Linked DNA regions of Verrucomicrobium spinosum DSM 4136 = JCM 18804. The main gene of each other region encodes a partner of the protein of the gene in region 2 in a complex. Links are inferred from orthologs where the notes say so. Each region holds a gene or a part of one and is shown on either strand. Other genes may lie near its edges.

Region 1 (8,312 bases), 2.5 Mb from region 2 along the record:
CCGTAGAGCAGGTGTACCAGAACACGGGCGACGGGCCCATTGAGGCCAAGTACGTCTTCCCCGCCTCCACCCGGGCAGCCGTGCATGGCGTGGAGATGCGACTGGGCCAGCGCGTCATCAAGTCCACCATCCAGGAGAAGACCCAGGCCAAGGCCACCTACGAAAAGGCCAAAAGCCAGAACAAATCCGCCTCCCTCCTGGAGGAGCACCGCCCCAATGTGTTTGAGATGAGTGTGGCCAACATCCTGCCTGGGGAGGAGGTGAAGGTCTCCCTCCACTACAGTGAAAAGCTGCTTCCCTCAAACCGGGTTTACGAATTCGTCTTCCCCACGGTCGTGGGCCCTCGCTATCAGAGCGGTTCAGGAAATGGCACCGGCGAAGCCTGGATGGAGAATCCCTACGTTGCCACCGGCTCGGTCGGCGCGGCGACCTTTGCCTTGAATCTGGAACTCCAGGCAGGCATGCCCCTCCAGTCCATCACCTCCCCCAGCCATCAGGGGCTGATGCAGTTCAGCGGCAAGAGCAGCGCCTCCTTCACGCTCTCCCCTTCAGCAGATCACGCCAACCACGACTTCGTCCTGCGCTACCAACTCTCCGGGCGCGAGGTGGCCACCGGACTGCTGTTGCACCAGGCTCCCGCCGGATCCAGCCCTGAGGCGGAGAGTTTCTTTCTGCTCAACGTGCAGCCTCCTGCCAAATGGGAAGCCGGGCAGACACCTCCCCGGGACTACCTGTTCGTCCTTGATGTGAGTGGTTCGATGAATGGTTTCCCCATCGAGACCTCCAAGCGCCTGATGAGCGACCTCCTCAAAGGACTGAATCCCGGCGACACGTTTAACATCCTCCATTTTGCGTCCGACAGCGCCGTGCTTTCCCCCAAGCCCCTGGCCGCCACCCCAGAAAACATTCATCTGGCCACGAAAGATCTCTCCCGGCATCGCGGCAATGGCGGCACTGAGCTGCTCCCAGCCCTCCAGAGGGCGCTTGCCACGCCCCGGGAGGTAGGCGTGTCGCGCAGCATTGTCATTCTCACTGACGGGTATGTGACCATCGAGAAGGAAGCCTTCCGCCTCGTGAGGAAGGAACTGCAAAATGCCAACGTCTTCACCTTCGGCATCGGCACCGCCGTGAACCGCTGGCTCATTGAAGGTCTCGCGCATGCAGGACAGGGCGATCCCTTCGTGGTGCTTTCGGAAAAAGATGCGGCCGCCGCCGCGGAACGTTTCAGGGAATACATCTCCCGCCCCGTGCTCACGGATGTTCAGGTGACCTACGAGGGCTTTGACGCCTATGAAACTGAGCCTGCCAGCATCCCGGATGTCTTTGCCGACCGCCCGATCGAACTGATCGGCAAATGGCGCGGTCAGCCCCAAGGTCGCATCATCATTCGCGGCAAAACCGGCGGCTCCCCCTATGAGGCCAGCTTCAACGTCGGCCAGGAGGCAATCAAGGAACTGTCGAATCCCGCTCTGCGCCCCCTGTGGGCCAAGGACCGGGTTCGCACTCTCAACTACGAGCTCCAGATCACGCCAGACGCGAAGACCATCAAGACAGTGACCGATCTGGGCGTCCGCTACGCCTTACTGACGCCGTACACCTCCTTCGTCGGCGTCGATGAGTCTCCGAAAGAGGTCCTCGCCCTGGCTCAATCTGCCAACCCACCCGCAGGCGCAGGCCAGCCTGTGATGGTTGTGACTGCCTCTTCCAAGGGCGGCACGCCCGGAGCCGTGCCCGAACCCGGCGTGACAAGCCTGATCCTGCTGGCCGCTGCCTGTGTGCTCATGAACCGCCAGCGCCCCGGGAGAACACCCGTCTGATGCACCGCTCGGGCTTTTGGCACTCATCCCCTTCAACGGCCTGCTCTGGACAAGATGCCGGGAAAGCATGATCACAGCCGCATTGTCGCACCGACGTTTCCAGATGGTACTGGCCCGCATTCTGGAATTCTAAAAAGGCACCTTGGCGGGCCATGACCGTGATGGTGACCAAATCGTCAGGTCGATGCCGTGGCAGGCCCTTCTCCTGGCTTTTACACTGTAGCCGGACGCAATTGCTTTACCTGCGCCCAGACTGTGAGAAGTTGCGCATTCTGGACAGCCGGAGTTTTCAGCTAGGTTCTCCGCTCCCATGACCTTGGGAGCCGCGTACCCCTCGTTGCAACTTTGTTGTCCGCTAATCTTCCCGCCATGAGTTCCAGCCGACTTTCCACCTGTGCCTTCCTGTTTCTGGGAGCAGGCTTGGTGGGGCTGTCTCCGGCAGAGCCACGCCTGGCCCGTGACGCTGGGGAAGATCAGGCAGGCGTGGCGGCCATCAAGCTGCCACTGCTCTCTACCCCTGTCAGGCCCTCTTCCGGTGAGCCTGACAGACAAAAGCGTACTCCGCTGGATTCTTCCAGCCCTGCGTCACCCCTGAGGGTGACCCCGCCTGCGCTCGTCGCTATTCTGACCGGCAATCAGGAACGCCCCCGTGCCGCCGCCCAAGTGGCGCTGCCGTGGCAGAGTGCGGTTCCTGTGCTGGCCGACTCCGACCAAGTCGCCCATCCCCCGCTGCATTTCGACCCCGCAGCGACCCCTTTCGCCACCCAAATAGATCTTCAGCGGCAGGCGGAAACGGAGCTGACTTCCCGACAGGCCAAGTACCCAGACCATCAGCAACACCGGTTCACCGACAAGTGGGAATTCATGCGGGGGTGTCTCCGCGCACCCGATGGGATAGAGGCCTGAGCCTCACCAGCACCGTGGGAGCCCTGCCCCTCCCCTGTGGAAGACAATGTACTCTTCCCTGAACCTTCACCCCTCTACCGGGTGATGGCTGGCGCAGTTTTCTGACAGATCCTGCCCTTTTGCAGCTTCTGCATTGTGCCCGTCCTTAATCGAAAAATTGACTGTGCGCAGCTCCGCACCTCCTCAGGTTTGCCTGCGGAGGCCTGCTCAACACTTACCTTGCGCAAAGTCAATCCTCAGCCATCCTACCGTCCCTTTTCCCTCCCCTTGCCATGTTTGATTGGATCGTTCGAAAAATTATAGGCTCAAAGAACCAGCGCGCCGTAAAGCGCCTCTGGCCTCTGGTCCACCAGATCAACCAGATTGAAGCCAACCTTCAGAATGAACCTGAAGACGTGCTCCGCGAAAAAACTGCAGGCTGGCAGGAGCGTTTCCGCGCCTTCCATGAGCCCCAGTTCCTCGCTGGCGTCTGGCTGCGTGTGGCGGGTGAGGAGGAGGTGGACCACTGTCTTCGCCTGGTGGCCGACCGATTCAATCGCTTGAAGACCCACTTCCCCAGCTTGGACGTCAATCTCGTGAACGAAGACGCGTGGGCCAAGGAGCCCTTGGAGGCCCGCAAAGAGCGCATCACCAAGGCCCGAGAAGCCTACACGGCCATCGCCCCCAAGTTCGGCCAGATCGAAGCCAGCATCCTTGAGGAGATCCTGCCCGAAGTGTACGCAGTGGTGAAAAATGCAGCCCGCCGTCTGTGCGGTCGGGAGGTGCTCGTGTGTGACCAGCCCCTGCGGTGGGAAATGGTGCACTTCGACGTTCAGCTCATCGGCGGTGTCGCGCTGCATCGCGGCATGATCGCGGAAATGGCCACAGGTGAAGGGAAAACACTCGTGGGCACCCTGCCCGTCTTCCTCAACGCCCTGACTGGCCGTGGTGTGCACGTCATCACCGTGAACGACTACCTCGCCCGTCGTGACTCCGAGTGGATGGGCACCCTCTACAAGTTCCTGGGACTGACGGTGGGGTGCATCCAGAATGACCAGGCTCCCGATGTGCGACGCGACCAGTATGTGGCCGACATCACCTACGGGACCAACAGTGAATTTGGCTTCGACTACCTGCGCGACAACGGCATGGCCCGGAGCAAGGACCATCAGGTGCAGCGCGGCCACTACTTCGCCATCATTGACGAAGTGGACTCCGTCCTCATTGATGAAGCCCGCACGCCTCTGATCATCAGCGGTCCGGTGGCCACCAGCACACATCAGTTCGATCGCTACAAGCCGCTCGTGGAGCAGCTCGTGCGCCGTCAAAACACGCTGTGCAACCGTCTCATTCAGGAGGCCAACGAGCACTTCGAGAAAAAGGAGAACGAGCAAGCCGGCCGCAAGCTCTTCCAGGTCCGCCTGGGTCAGCCCAAGAACCGCGGGTTGCTTCGCGCCCAGGAAGACGCGGACAAGCGCCGTGCGATGGAGAAGGCCGAACTGAGCTTCTACCAGGACACTCAGAAGACCGCCCTCTTTGAGCTCAAGGAAGAACTCTACTACACCATCGATGAGAAGACGCATGATGCGGATCTCAGCGAAATGGGCCGTACGTTCCTCAACCCAGATGAACCCGATGCATTCGTGCTGCCCGACATCGCCTCTGCCTATGCAGACATCGATGCCGACGCCGCGCTGGATGACGCCCAGCGTCTGGCCAGGAAGGAAGAAATGCAGGCCAAGCTGGACACCCAGGGCCAGCGCATCCACAACATCAACCAGCTCCTGCGCGCCTACTGCCTCTACGAGAAGGACAAGGAGTACGTCGTTGAGGAAAACAAGGTCATCATCGTGGATGAGCAGACGGGCCGTAAGATGCCTGGCCGTCGCTGGAGCGATGGTCTCCACCAGGCCGTGGAAGCCAAGGAAAGTGTCCACATCGACCACGAGACCCAGACACTGGCGACCATCACCATTCAGAACTACTTCCGACTCTACCAAAAGCTGGGCGGCATGACCGGTACCGCTGAGACGGATGCCGCAGAGTTCCATGACATCTATCGTCTGGATGTGCTCAGCATCCCGACCAATCGCGTCATCAAGCGCAAGGATCACAACGACAGCATCTTCAAGACGCGTCGTGAGAAGTATCAGGCCGTCCTCAAGCTCATCGTTGAGACCCACGCCACTGGCCAGCCCCTGCTGATCGGTACCGCAAGCGTGGAATCCTCAGAGACGCTCTCCCGTCTGCTCAAGCTGCAGAAGATCCCCCACTCCGTGCTCAACGCCAAGTACCACCGCCAGGAAGCGGAGATCGTGGCCCGAGCCGGTCAGAAGGGGTCCGTCACCGTGTCCACCAACATGGCGGGTCGTGGTACGGACATCAAGCTGGGCGAAGGCGTGGCCGAGCTCGGTGGCCTCTTCGTGCTGGGTACAGAACGGCATGAAAGCCGCCGTGTGGACCGTCAGCTCCGCGGTCGTTGCGCCCGTCAGGGTGACCCGGGGAACAGCAAATTCTTCATCAGCTTCGAAGACGATCTCATGCGCAACTTCGGTGCGGCCGAGCGCATGACGAAGATCATGGAACGCTTCGGCATGGAGGAAGGTCAGGAGTTGGAACACCCCTGGCTGAACCGCTCCGTCGAAACCGCCCAGAAGCGAGTGGAGCAGCGCAATTATCTCTCCCGCAAACACGTGCTGGAGTATGACGATGTCATGAACCAGCAGCGCGAGGTGGTTTACACCTATCGCAACGAGGTTCTGGACAGCCCCGATCCCCGCCTGCTGCTTGAGGAAGTGCTGGACAAAGTCATCCCCACCCGCCTTGAGGAGTTCATCCCCAAGGATTCCAGCAGCGACACCCAGGCGAATTACCCGGCTCTGCTCAACTGGCTCAACACCTCCTTCCCCCTCGGGCTCACTGAGAAGGAAGCCGCGCTGGAGACGAAGAGCTTTGATGAAACCGTCCAGTTCGTCATCGAACGCGTCCGCCGTGCTTACGATCTCAAGACCACCGGCGTGCTGCCCCAGCTCTTGCAAGAGAGCGAGCGCATCATCCTCCTGGAGGCAATCGACGAGCAGTGGCAGAATCACCTGTACGCCATCGACGGCCTCCGTGAAGGTGTCCGCCTGCGCTCCTACGGCCAGAAGGACCCCCTCGTGGAGTACAAGTCCGAAGCGTACATCATGTTCGAAGAGCTGATGACCAACATCTACAACAAGGTGGTCTCCAACCTCTTCAGCAGCCACCAGCGTCTCCAGGCATTCATGGAGCACCTGCGCAACAGCATGCTCAACAACGCCCGCCAGATCGGGCCGGAGAATGCCCCACGCCAGTCCATGGCCCCCAGCGAGGAAAGCGCCCCCCAGGAAGAACCAGGTCCCCGCATCACCATCCCGCTCAAGCGCGACATCCCCAAAGTAGGTCGCAACGACGCCTGCCCTTGCGGCAGCGGGAAGAAGTACAAAGCCTGCTGCGGTCGCGGCGCTTGATCTGCCCTGATTCCTCGATTCACCAAAAAAGCCGGCCTTCGTGAGAGGGTCGGCTTTTTTGTATCATGCAGGAGGAGCTGATTTCACAACCTCACACTTACTGGTTTGAGCTGAATCACGCCCCCTCAAGCTCAAGTGTAAGCCCCTGCAACGCCGCAACAATCCGCAGCTCGCTGTCAGGATATGTTACTCACGACACCTTTCTCGCATCCGCCAGATACTTGTCGAACAACGCCTTCTGCTCGCCCAGCGCCTTGACCTTGTCCTCCACCTTCGTGTTGGCCTCCATCAGCACCCAGCCTTCGTAGTCCGCTTCCACCAGCAGCTTGATCAGCTTGGCAAAGGGGTACTTCTCATCGCCCAGAGGACGCACATGGGTCGTCTTGCCCAGATACTCCTTCACGAGCGCGAAGTTCTTCTCGAGACCTTCGCCCTCCAGATCGGCCGGGTTCGAGTTCCAACAGACGCGCACGTTGTCCGCGGACGCAATCTCCATGACCTTCTTGATGTCTGGCAACGCGGTCACCTGACCGTGCACCTCCAGACGGATCTCCTGGCCGAAACCAAGCGCAAAATCACCGAGTTCCGCAAGCGACTTGCCGATCTGTTCCAGAGTCTTCTCCTTCGGCACGCCTTCCTTTTCATGAAGCTGGTCCGGCTTCACTTTCACCCCGCTACCACCGATGTCGTGGCTGAGTTTGATGTACTGTTTGGCCACATCCAGGTTCGTCAAAAGCTTGCCTTTGTCCGGGGAATCAAAGGCCGCATTCGTGCCCATTCCCACGATTTCAATACCCCCGTCAGTGAACTGCTTCTTCACCTCGCTCCGCTGCTCCGGGCTCAGGGTGGGAGAAACTTTGTGAGCATGATCCACGCGCAGCTCCACGCCAGAAATGCCGAGCTGGGTAAGGTTCGCGATGATGGTGGGAATATCCCACTCGGCGCCCCACATGTAGGTCACCAGACCAAAGGAGATGTTCTCCCCCTGAGGCTTCACCTGCTGAGCAAACGCGGAAAGCCCCAAGGCCCCAGCGGCAGTGGCAACAGACTGATGGAGAAATTGGCGGCGCGTACGGATGCTCATGCCGCGAAGCTGACAGGCCGAGGGCAAACTGTCAACGTCGGGCAAAAGTCCCTGCATCTCTAGCCCACCAGCCACGAGTGATGCTTTCCGCATGGCTAACCGCCGACGCGCCCCGCCGGGAACCACATCTCGACATCATCGCCCAAATCATACCCCCAGATCCCCGGCTGACACGGCCTCACATGGTCTCATTTGTCCAGCCCCACCCAGCCAGGTCGCCCCATCGCACGCTCGCCCCATCATGCGGTCGTCCCATCATGCGGTCGTCCCATCATGCGGTCGTCCCATCATGCGGTCGTCCCATCATGCGGTCGTCCCATCATGCGGTCGTCCCATCATCCGGTCGTCCCATCATCCGGTCGTCCCATCATCCGGTCGTCCCATCATCCGGTCGCCCCATCACCCGGTCGCCCCATTGCTCCGATCCCTCACGCCAACGGCGTGATACAAAATAGCCCCAGGTCAGGCGAGCCCCAACCCGCCACCCCGGGTAGGCCACATAGGAACCCCGAACTCCAAAGAAGTTCCACAAACGCTCCGCCACGGCCTACAACTTCCGCCACCGCGCGAAACACTCAATGAACCCCGTCGCAAAATCCTGCGGTCGGGTTTCGATCCAGGCCTGAATTTCTTCCACTCGAAAAAACAATCCTGTGGCGATCTCATCTGGCGCATATTTCATGGGCCCATTGTGCTCCGCAACATGCAGCTCCACAAACTCCCAGCCTGTGGCCTCGCACGCCGGGATCGTGGCCACACACCGGGTCGGGGCGCTGATGCCGATTTCCTCCTGTAGCTCCCGTGCGGCCGAGGTGGCATAGTCTTCGCCGCTGTCCAGATGTCCCGCGGCGCTGCTGTCCCAGGTCAACGGGTGCACATCCTTCAGATGCGACCGCTTCTGAAGCCAGAGTTCGCCGTGCTTGTTAAAGACAAAGATGTGCACTGCCCGATGCTTCAGCCCCTTGGCATGCACCTCGCCACGCGGAGCCTGGCCAATCACCACGTTGTTCTCATCCACCACGTCAAAGATTTCGC
Region 2 (7,542 bases):
GAGAAGGTGGTTTTCATCAACCGCTGCGCCAAGGTCGTGAAGGGTGGTCGTCGCTTCAGCTTCAGCGCCCTCGTGGTGGCTGGCGATCTCCAGGGCAAAGTAGGCTTCGGCTTCGGCAAAGCCAACGAGGTGTCCGACGCAATCAAGAAGGCGACGGAATCTTCCCGCAAGGATCTCGTGAAGGTCAACATTCTCAACGCCACCATCCCGCACGAAGTGATGGGTGAACATGGCGGTGGCCGCGTACTGCTCAAGCCCGCCTCCCCTGGTACGGGCATCATCGCCGGTGGCGGTGTGCGTGCAGTGTGTGAAGCGGCTGGCATCAAGGACGTCCTTGCGAAGTCCTTTGGCTCCAGCAACCACGCCAACGTGGTGAAGGCAACCCTGGCGGCTCTTGCTGCTCTGCGCCTTCCTGATGAAATCCTCAAGATGCGCGGCAAGAAAGTGGCTGAGAAAGCTGCTCTCTAAGGTCCGCCCGGCAACCTATACCCTTAGATTAAGACTATGAGACTGCACAACCTTAAACCCCAGCCCGGGGCCAAGCACCGCCGCAAGCGTGTTGGCTGCGGTGAGAGCTCGGGTCACGGCAAGACTTCAGGCCGTGGACACAAGGGGCAGAAAGCACGCTCCGGCGGCGCGATTCGCCCTGGCTTTGAAGGTGGCCAGATGCCCCTTCACCGTCGGCTTCCCAAGAAGGGTTTCAACAACACCCAGTTCCGTGACATCACGGAAGTGGTCAATGTCGGTGACCTTGATGGCCGTTTCGACGACGGCGCAGTGGTGAACCAGCAGTCCCTTCGTGATGTGGGTCTGGTGAAGCGCCGTTGCGACGTGGTGAAGATTCTCGGCGACGGCGTTGTGGAGCGTAAACTGACCGTCCAGGTGGACAAGATCAGTGCCTCCGCCAAAGAGAAGATTGAAAAGGCTGGCGGCACGGTAACTCTGACCGCATAAACCTTGCCTTGCGGCCAGGTTACATCAATGTTCTTCGCGAGCGGCTCAGCTTTGTCCTGAGTCGCTTGCTATTTTAAGACACGACCTCACATCATGATCTCCGCTTTCGTCAACATCTTCAAAATACCGGATCTGCGCCAACGCATCCTCTACACACTGGCCATGATCGTCATTGTGCGCATCGGCTATGCGATCACGCTGCCGGGTGTGAATCCCCACGTGCTACAGGCGTGGATTGACAGCAAGGCAGAGGCGTCTGCCTCACCCTTTGCTGCAGCTGCGGCTTTGTTGAATGTGTTCAGCGGTGGCGGTCTGGAGCGCTGTGCGATTTTTGCCTTGGGGATCATGCCCTACATCAGCGCCAGCATCATGATGCAGCTGCTGACCGCGGTCGTGCCTAGCATCAGCAAGCTCTCCCGTGAGGACGGTGGACGCCAGAAGATCAACCAGTGGACTCGGTTTGCCACGGTTGGTCTTTGTGTGTTCCAGGGCTATCTGCTTGCTGTCTCACTCAAGAACCCGGGACAAAACATCTTCCTGCACGGTCTTGAGGAGATCATGGGCAAGTATGGCCCATTGGTGCCTGACTATGGATTCTGGAGCTTTGTGATTCCAGCTGTGTTTGCCATGACGGCGGGCAGCTTGTTCATCATGTGGCTCGGCGAACAAATCACTGAACGCGGCATCGGCAACGGTGTGTCGCTTCTGATCTGTATCAACATTGTGGCTGAACTCCCTGGCGCCCTGGTGCGTGTGTGGAAGACCTACATCGGTCGCGAAGGTGCCGGTGCCATGGATGCACTGACATTGCTGGGGCTCATCACTCTCCTCATCGTCGTGATCGCAGGCATCATCGCCCTCACGCAGGCCCAGCGCCGCATTCCGATCCAGTACGCCAAGCGCGTGGTGGGCCGCAAAGTGTACGGCGGGCAGACTCAGTACATGCCGCTCAAGGTGAACTATGCAGGCGTGATGCCCATCATCTTTGCCCAGGCGATCGTGCTCTTCCCCTCCCAGATCATCAGCTTCCTTTTCCCGGATGTCGCCAGTGTGCGCCAGTGGGCGGAATGGCTGACCAGCGGTACTCCTTATGTGGTCATCTCCACGTCTCTGATCTTCTTCTTCAGCTACTTCTGGGTGGCGACGATGTTCCAGCCAAACCAGATTGCGGAAGATCTCAAGAAGAGCGGTGGCTATATTCCCGGAGTTCGCCCTGGGAAGCCGACGGCTGATTTCATGGATTTCACCATGAGCCGCCTCACTTTCGCCGGTGCCTTGTTCCTGACCCTGATCTACGTTTTCCCGATGCTGCTGCAAAAGCAGGTCAACCTGGATCCTCGCGTGAGCCAGTTCTTCGGTGGTACGAGCATCCTGATCCTTGTGGGTGTGGTGCTCGACATGATGCGCCAAGTAGAAACCCACTTGCTGCAACGCCACTACGACGGTTTCCTCCGCAAGGGCAAGATTCGCGGTCGTTTCGACCGTCCGGGTCAGTCCGGTGGTATCGCCGCCAATCCGAAACTGGTGGTGATGCTTTGGACCGTTATCGCGGTAATTGCCCTGATTGGGGTATCGTTCGCGATCTTCCACGGCAAATAACTTTTGCCAAATTGATTGCGCCCCGCAGATTCTGCGGGGCGCATTTGTTTATAGACATCGCATTGCAATGGCACTTTCGTTTGACCGTATTCCCACCCGACATGGCAAAGCCCTGGACGGTATTCGCGCTGCATGTGGCCTGGCGCGTGACATTCTTCTGAAGACGGCCGCCTTGGTCGAGCCCGGCATGACTACTGCCGAGTTGGACAAGTTCGTCGCTGCCGAGATCAAGGCCCAAGGGGCGGTGAGCGCCTTCTACAAATACAAAGGTGCGGGTGGACCCTTCCCAGCCTATGCCTGCATTGGTCTGAATGATGTGGTGGTCCATGGGATCGGCAACAACGTTCCGATCAAGCCGGGCGACATCGTTAAGATTGATGTCGGCATCATCAAGGACGGCTGGGTCGGGGACAATGCTCTGACAGTGCCGGTTCCTCCGATTGCACCGGATGTGCAGAAGTTGCTCTCCGCCACGGAAGATGCGCTTGAAGTGGCCATCGACTGGGCGCGCGACGGCTTGATGTTGGGTGACCTGTGTCACTCGGTTGAGAACTATGTGCGGCGTTTTGGTTTCTCGGTGGTCCGGGAGTTCGTGGGGCATGGCGTTGGACGCAAACTTCACGAAGAACCTCAGGTGCCGAACTATGGCGTGAAGGGCGCTCGTCCTCGGCTCCGCACCGGGATGACGTTGGCAATTGAGCCTATGATCAACATGGGTGCCGAGCAGACAAAGATCTTGAGCGACGGCTGGACGGTGCTGACGATGGACAACAAGCCCAGCGCTCATTATGAGCACGTGGTCTTGATCACCGATGGGGAGCCCGAGGTGCTGACAGCGCGGCCGCGATTGAATCCGCGTCTGACGACTCCGCTTAATCGCACGGTCGCCTGAGGCCATGACCCGGTTCCGCCCCTGCATTGATCTTCACGATGGCAAAGTGAAGCAGATCGTCGGTTCCACCCTCAAAGATGAGGGTGAGGGGCCGAAAGAGAACTTTGTCAGCGAAAAGCCAGCGGCATGGTTCGCAGAGAAGTACCGTGAAGACGGTCTGGCTGGTGGCCACGTGATCATGCTGGGCAGGGGGAATGAGGAGGCGGCGATCTCCGCGCTTCAGGCTTATCCGGGCGGGTTGCATGTAGGGGGCGGGATTCGCCCTGAGAATGCCGCGAAGTATCTTGAGGCGGGGGCCAGTCATGTGATCGTGACGAGCTACGTTTTTGATGATGCGTACCGCTTCAGCGAAGCTCGGTTGCAGCAGATGGTGAATGAGGTCGGTGCGTCGCGTCTGGTTTTGGACCTGAGCTGCCGGGCGAATCAGGATGGATGGGTGGTGGCGATGAATCGTTGGCAGACAATGACGGACCTGATCGTTGATGGTGATGCCTTTGACCGCCTGGCTTGCTATTGTGACGAGTTCCTGATTCATGCGGTCGATGTGGAGGGCAAGTGCGAGGGGATCGATGAATCTCTGGTGCAGTGCCTGAGCCTCTGGTGTGAGAAGCCGGTGACCTACGCTGGTGGAGCCAGGAGTGTGGCAGACCTCAAGCGTGTTGAGGATATCAGTGGGGGGCGAGTCGATGTGACCATTGGGAGCGCCCTGGACATTTTTGGCGGCAAGCTCGCCAAGTACGAGGACTGCGTGGCGTTCAACCGGCGGTAGCTGTAGCTGCGGGATCTCGCCTCGTGAAAGCTGGATGCGGCATGGGCGGTGGCGTGTTATTGGTCTCACCCTATGGGGACTGAGACTCGCCTCACTGCCATTGCACGCGATTGGAATGGGCCTGCGCCGAGGCGTATCAATGTGATCGGCACCAGTGGCAGTGGGAAATCTACCTTCGCCAGGCGTCTTGCCGGCCAGTTGAATTTGCCGTTTGTCGAGATGGACAGCCTCTTCTGGGGTGCCAACTGGCGCCAAGCCACAGACGTAGAATTCTTTGCCCGGGTGCAGGCGGCCGTGGATGAGCCCGCTTGGGTACTGGACGGCAACTACACTCGAACCGTCCCGGTGAAGTGGGCCCGGGTGGATTTGGTCATCTGGCTGGACTATCCCTTCCGCACCACGATGTGGCAGGCCATCAGGCGGGCTGTCACGCGGGTGTGGAGTAAAGAGGAACTCTGGCCGGGCACGGGGAATCGGGAGTCTTTCCGACGAACGTTCCTCAGCAGGGACTCCATCATCTGGTGGACGCTGACCACCTACGGGAAGGTTCGCGCCAAGTATGTGGCCATGCTGGCTGATCCGAAGTTTACAGAGGTGCAGTTTGTCAGGCTGCGAAGTCATGCGGAGGCAGCAGCCTTCATCGACCGATGGAAATGCTGCCTGTCCGCAGAGAAACAGCAATAGTGATGCCACAGTAGGCGGGCTGGACACCAGGGTGGCTTCGCGATCAGGTGCATCGGTTGCTCTCCATACCAGCAAGTTACCCACACGACCGCTCGTCGCCATGCATTTGTCAGCGGGCACTAATATCCGGCCACCGATGGGCACATTGAGTGTACCACCCAATTTGGCGCAAGTGAACATTACCCTAAAAAGGAAAATGGAACTGGTGAAAACACCGCTTCCCGCTGTGTTGCAACGATTTGAACCGGAAGACGTTATCACTTAAAAGTTCCATCGCGGAGCGATGGGGATTCATACATCGTGAAGGCCTTAGGCATTTTCACTGCAGTTTCCTTTTCCTTTTTAGGATTACCTTTTTAAACCCATCTCACAACTCGTTGACAGAGAAGTGTTTAAAAGGGTAATGTTCAAATGGCCAGCGCGAGTTGTGTAGATTTGCCTGGCCGGTCTATTCCGCCCATCGGTGGCCGGTTTTGAAGTGCCCGGTGACAATGCATGCTCACGAGACTGTGTCAAAACTACTGAGAACGATCAATCAAGCTGCGGATGCTGCGCGATCATGAGTCGTTTCATCGCTGGTGCGGATCGGGATCAAGTGTGGTTGTTGCCTGAACGCCTGGACGACTATGTATCCGAGGGCAACCCGGTGCGCTTCATTGATGCCTTTGTTGAGGGCCTGGACCCCCAGCAGGTGCCACTACTGCTCACTGCCCCGGCAGCCACCGGCAGACCTCGTTATGCTCCTGGTGATCTGCTCAAGCTCTTTATCTACGGCTATCTCAACCGGGTCCGTTCCAGCCGGGAGCTTGAGCATCTGACCCAACGCAATCTGGAGGTCATCTGGTTGCTCAAACGCCTGCGCCCCGACCACAAGACCATTAGTGAGTTTCGGCGCGTCCATCGGGCGGCTTTCAAGCAGGTCTTCCGGCAGTTCAATGTCCTGTGCCGGGACCTGGCGCTCTTCGGCGCAGAACTCGTGGCCATCGATGGCACCTTCTTCAAGGCCGTCAACTCCAGGAGCCGCAACTTCCCCCAGGCCAAGCTGGAGAACCTCATCAAGAACGTGGACAAGGGCATTGAGGGCTACCTCAAGGACCTTGAACTCAACGATGCCGCCGCAGACTCCCCTGACGCCCTGGGGACGGTCAAAGAGGCAAACGTCGACGATCTCAAGGAACGCATCGCCAAGCTCCAGAGTGCAAAGGCGCGCTACGAGCAGATGCAGAAGGACCTTGAAGAGAGCGGTGAGAGCCAGGTGTCACTCACCGATCCTGACGCCCGCTTGCTCAACAAGAGCACGGCCCAGGGCAGTGTCGTGGGCTACAACGTGCAGAGCGTGGTCGATGGAGAACATCATCTTATTGTCGAAATCGAAGCCACCAACCAGGGCAACGACTTTGGGCAGTTCACCAAGATGGCGGTGCAGGCCAAGGAGCAGTTGCAAGTGGAGACGCTCATTGGCGTGGCCGACGGAGGGTACTATCAAATCAACGATCTGAAGGCCGCCGAGGCCCAGGGCATCGAGGTGCATGTGCCCCAGCGGGAGGATCGCCTGGAGAAGAAGGGCTTGTTTGCCCGTGAGGAGTTGCGCTACGACAAGGAACAGGACTGCTATCATTGCCCTGGCGGAGCCAGGCTTGAACGGAAAAGCGACAACCAGATCCGCGGCCTTCGATATGAAGTGTACGCGAACTCTGCGGCCTGCCGGGACTGTCCTTTGAGGAAGCAGTGCACCACGGGGAAGCTTCGCAAGATCCGCCATGAGGAGAACCCGGAGGTGATGAAGCGGGTGCGGGAGCGCATGGCGGCCCAGCCAGAGGTGTATGCGCGGCGCAAGGGGTTGGTGGAACACCCCTTTGGCACGATGAAGTTTTGGTGGGGGCAAGGATCCCTGCTGACGCGTGGACTGGCAGCGGTGAATGCGGAGGTGACGCTCAGTGCCCTGGCCTACAACATGAAGCGTGCGCTCAAAGTGGTGGGAGTGCGCGCATTGCTTGAGCGGGTGAGCCCGGCCCTGCTGGCATCAGCCAGCTAGGAGGGGCGGAGGGGTGCTTTTTGCGGGGGTGCAACGCTGCAGGAAGCCTTCAAGCGGCATCAGAAGACCAAAATCGTGGAAACGAAAAGTCATGTGGCAGAAGGGGGAAGCGAAGAGCGCCCACGCATTCGAAAATAGCGCCTCCAACTGCCGTGATCGAAGGACCGACGAGAACGATGTGAGTTTTGACACAGTCTCTCACGAATGCATCCACAGGTTTCTTCTCATGCCGCCGCAGAGGCCGTTCGTGGCTACGCTACTCAGATGGCTCCTGTGCTACCTGTTCATACAGTGCCTGGATCGCCTTGCGGAGGGTTTCGTGTTTGGCGGGTGAGACCAGATTGGCGGTTACTTCGTATGATTCGCTCTGGAGCCACTTGAGCATGCTGGCCAGTTGATCAGGGCTCAGAGTAGCTGATGGAGATCGGTTCGCATGAAACTCCAACAACCAACGTTGCAATCGTCCCATGGCGAGCGTGACATGGTGGGCTTCTTCCGAGGTCATCCATTCCTTGCCGCTATATTTTGCAATGGCCTCGCCAAAGCTTTGCCCCTCCTGGGTCAACTCCCAGTTGTCGAATGCTTGATACAAAGCGGGACCGAGGAGTG

The links.
Region 1: the proteins of secY (region 2) and secA are in contact, whole or in part, in a crystal structure (PDB 3DIN), measured with the Thermotoga maritima proteins. The link is inferred for Verrucomicrobium spinosum DSM 4136 = JCM 18804 from one-to-one orthologs. Residues at the interface, in WP_004081795.1 of Thermotoga maritima: Glu108, Gly109, Glu110, Glu111, Ala236, Glu237, Arg238, Arg239, Ile240, Thr241, Ile242, Gln243, Tyr244, Ala245, Arg246, Arg247, Val248, Thr249, Gly250, Arg251, Arg252, Val253, Tyr254, Gly256, Ala257, Ser258, Thr259, Tyr260, Leu261, Pro262; in WP_004082002.1 of Thermotoga maritima: Glu261, Ala262, Arg263, Lys300, Ala301, Arg302, Thr303, Ile304, Ile305, Leu323, Tyr324, Asp325, Pro326, Val329, Ser330, Tyr333, Ile336, Lys340, Phe345, Val349, Glu363, Phe364, Tyr374, Ser375, Gly376, Gly377, Glu393, Ile395, Thr482, Ser483.

Annotation. Positions count from the first base shown.
Region 1 is NZ_ABIZ01000001.1:3,051,031-3,059,342, reverse strand. What follows is about bases 2,646-6,393. They hold secA (preprotein translocase subunit SecA), read left to right. Parts: upstream 2,646-2,995; coding sequence 2,996-6,193; downstream 6,194-6,393. Other genes in these bases: VSP_RS12385 (sugar phosphate isomerase/epimerase family protein), read right to left, coding at 6,384-6,393; VSP_RS12395 (hypothetical protein), read left to right, coding at 2,646-2,723. In the rest of the region: VSP_RS35145 (VIT domain-containing protein), read left to right, coding at 1-1,817; more of VSP_RS12395, read left to right, coding at 2,187-2,645; more of VSP_RS12385, read right to left, coding at 6,394-7,277; 16S rRNA (adenine(1518)-N(6)/adenine(1519)-N(6))-dimethyltransferase RsmA, read right to left, coding at 7,825-8,312. UniProt on the Escherichia coli protein: Required for protein export, interacts with the SecYEG preprotein conducting channel.
Region 2 is NZ_ABIZ01000001.1:5,521,481-5,529,022, reverse strand. Bases 323-3,300 are described here. They hold secY (preprotein translocase subunit SecY), read left to right. Parts: upstream 323-1,047; coding sequence 1,048-2,553; downstream 2,554-3,300. Other genes in these bases: map (type I methionyl aminopeptidase), read left to right, coding at 2,621-3,300; rplO (50S ribosomal protein L15), read left to right, coding at 505-954; rpsE (30S ribosomal protein S5), read left to right, coding at 323-468. Outside these bases: more of rpsE, read left to right, coding at 1-322; more of map, read left to right, coding at 3,301-3,445; hisA (phosphoribosylformimino-5-aminoimidazole carboxamide ribotide isomerase), read left to right, coding at 3,450-4,214; VSP_RS22475 (shikimate kinase), read left to right, coding at 4,287-4,898; VSP_RS22470 (IS1182-like element ISVsp9 family transposase), read left to right, coding at 5,458-6,933; VSP_RS22465 (carboxypeptidase-like regulatory domain-containing protein), read right to left, coding at 7,190-7,542. UniProt on the Escherichia coli protein: The central subunit of the protein translocation channel SecYEG. Consists of two halves formed by TMs 1-5 and 6-10.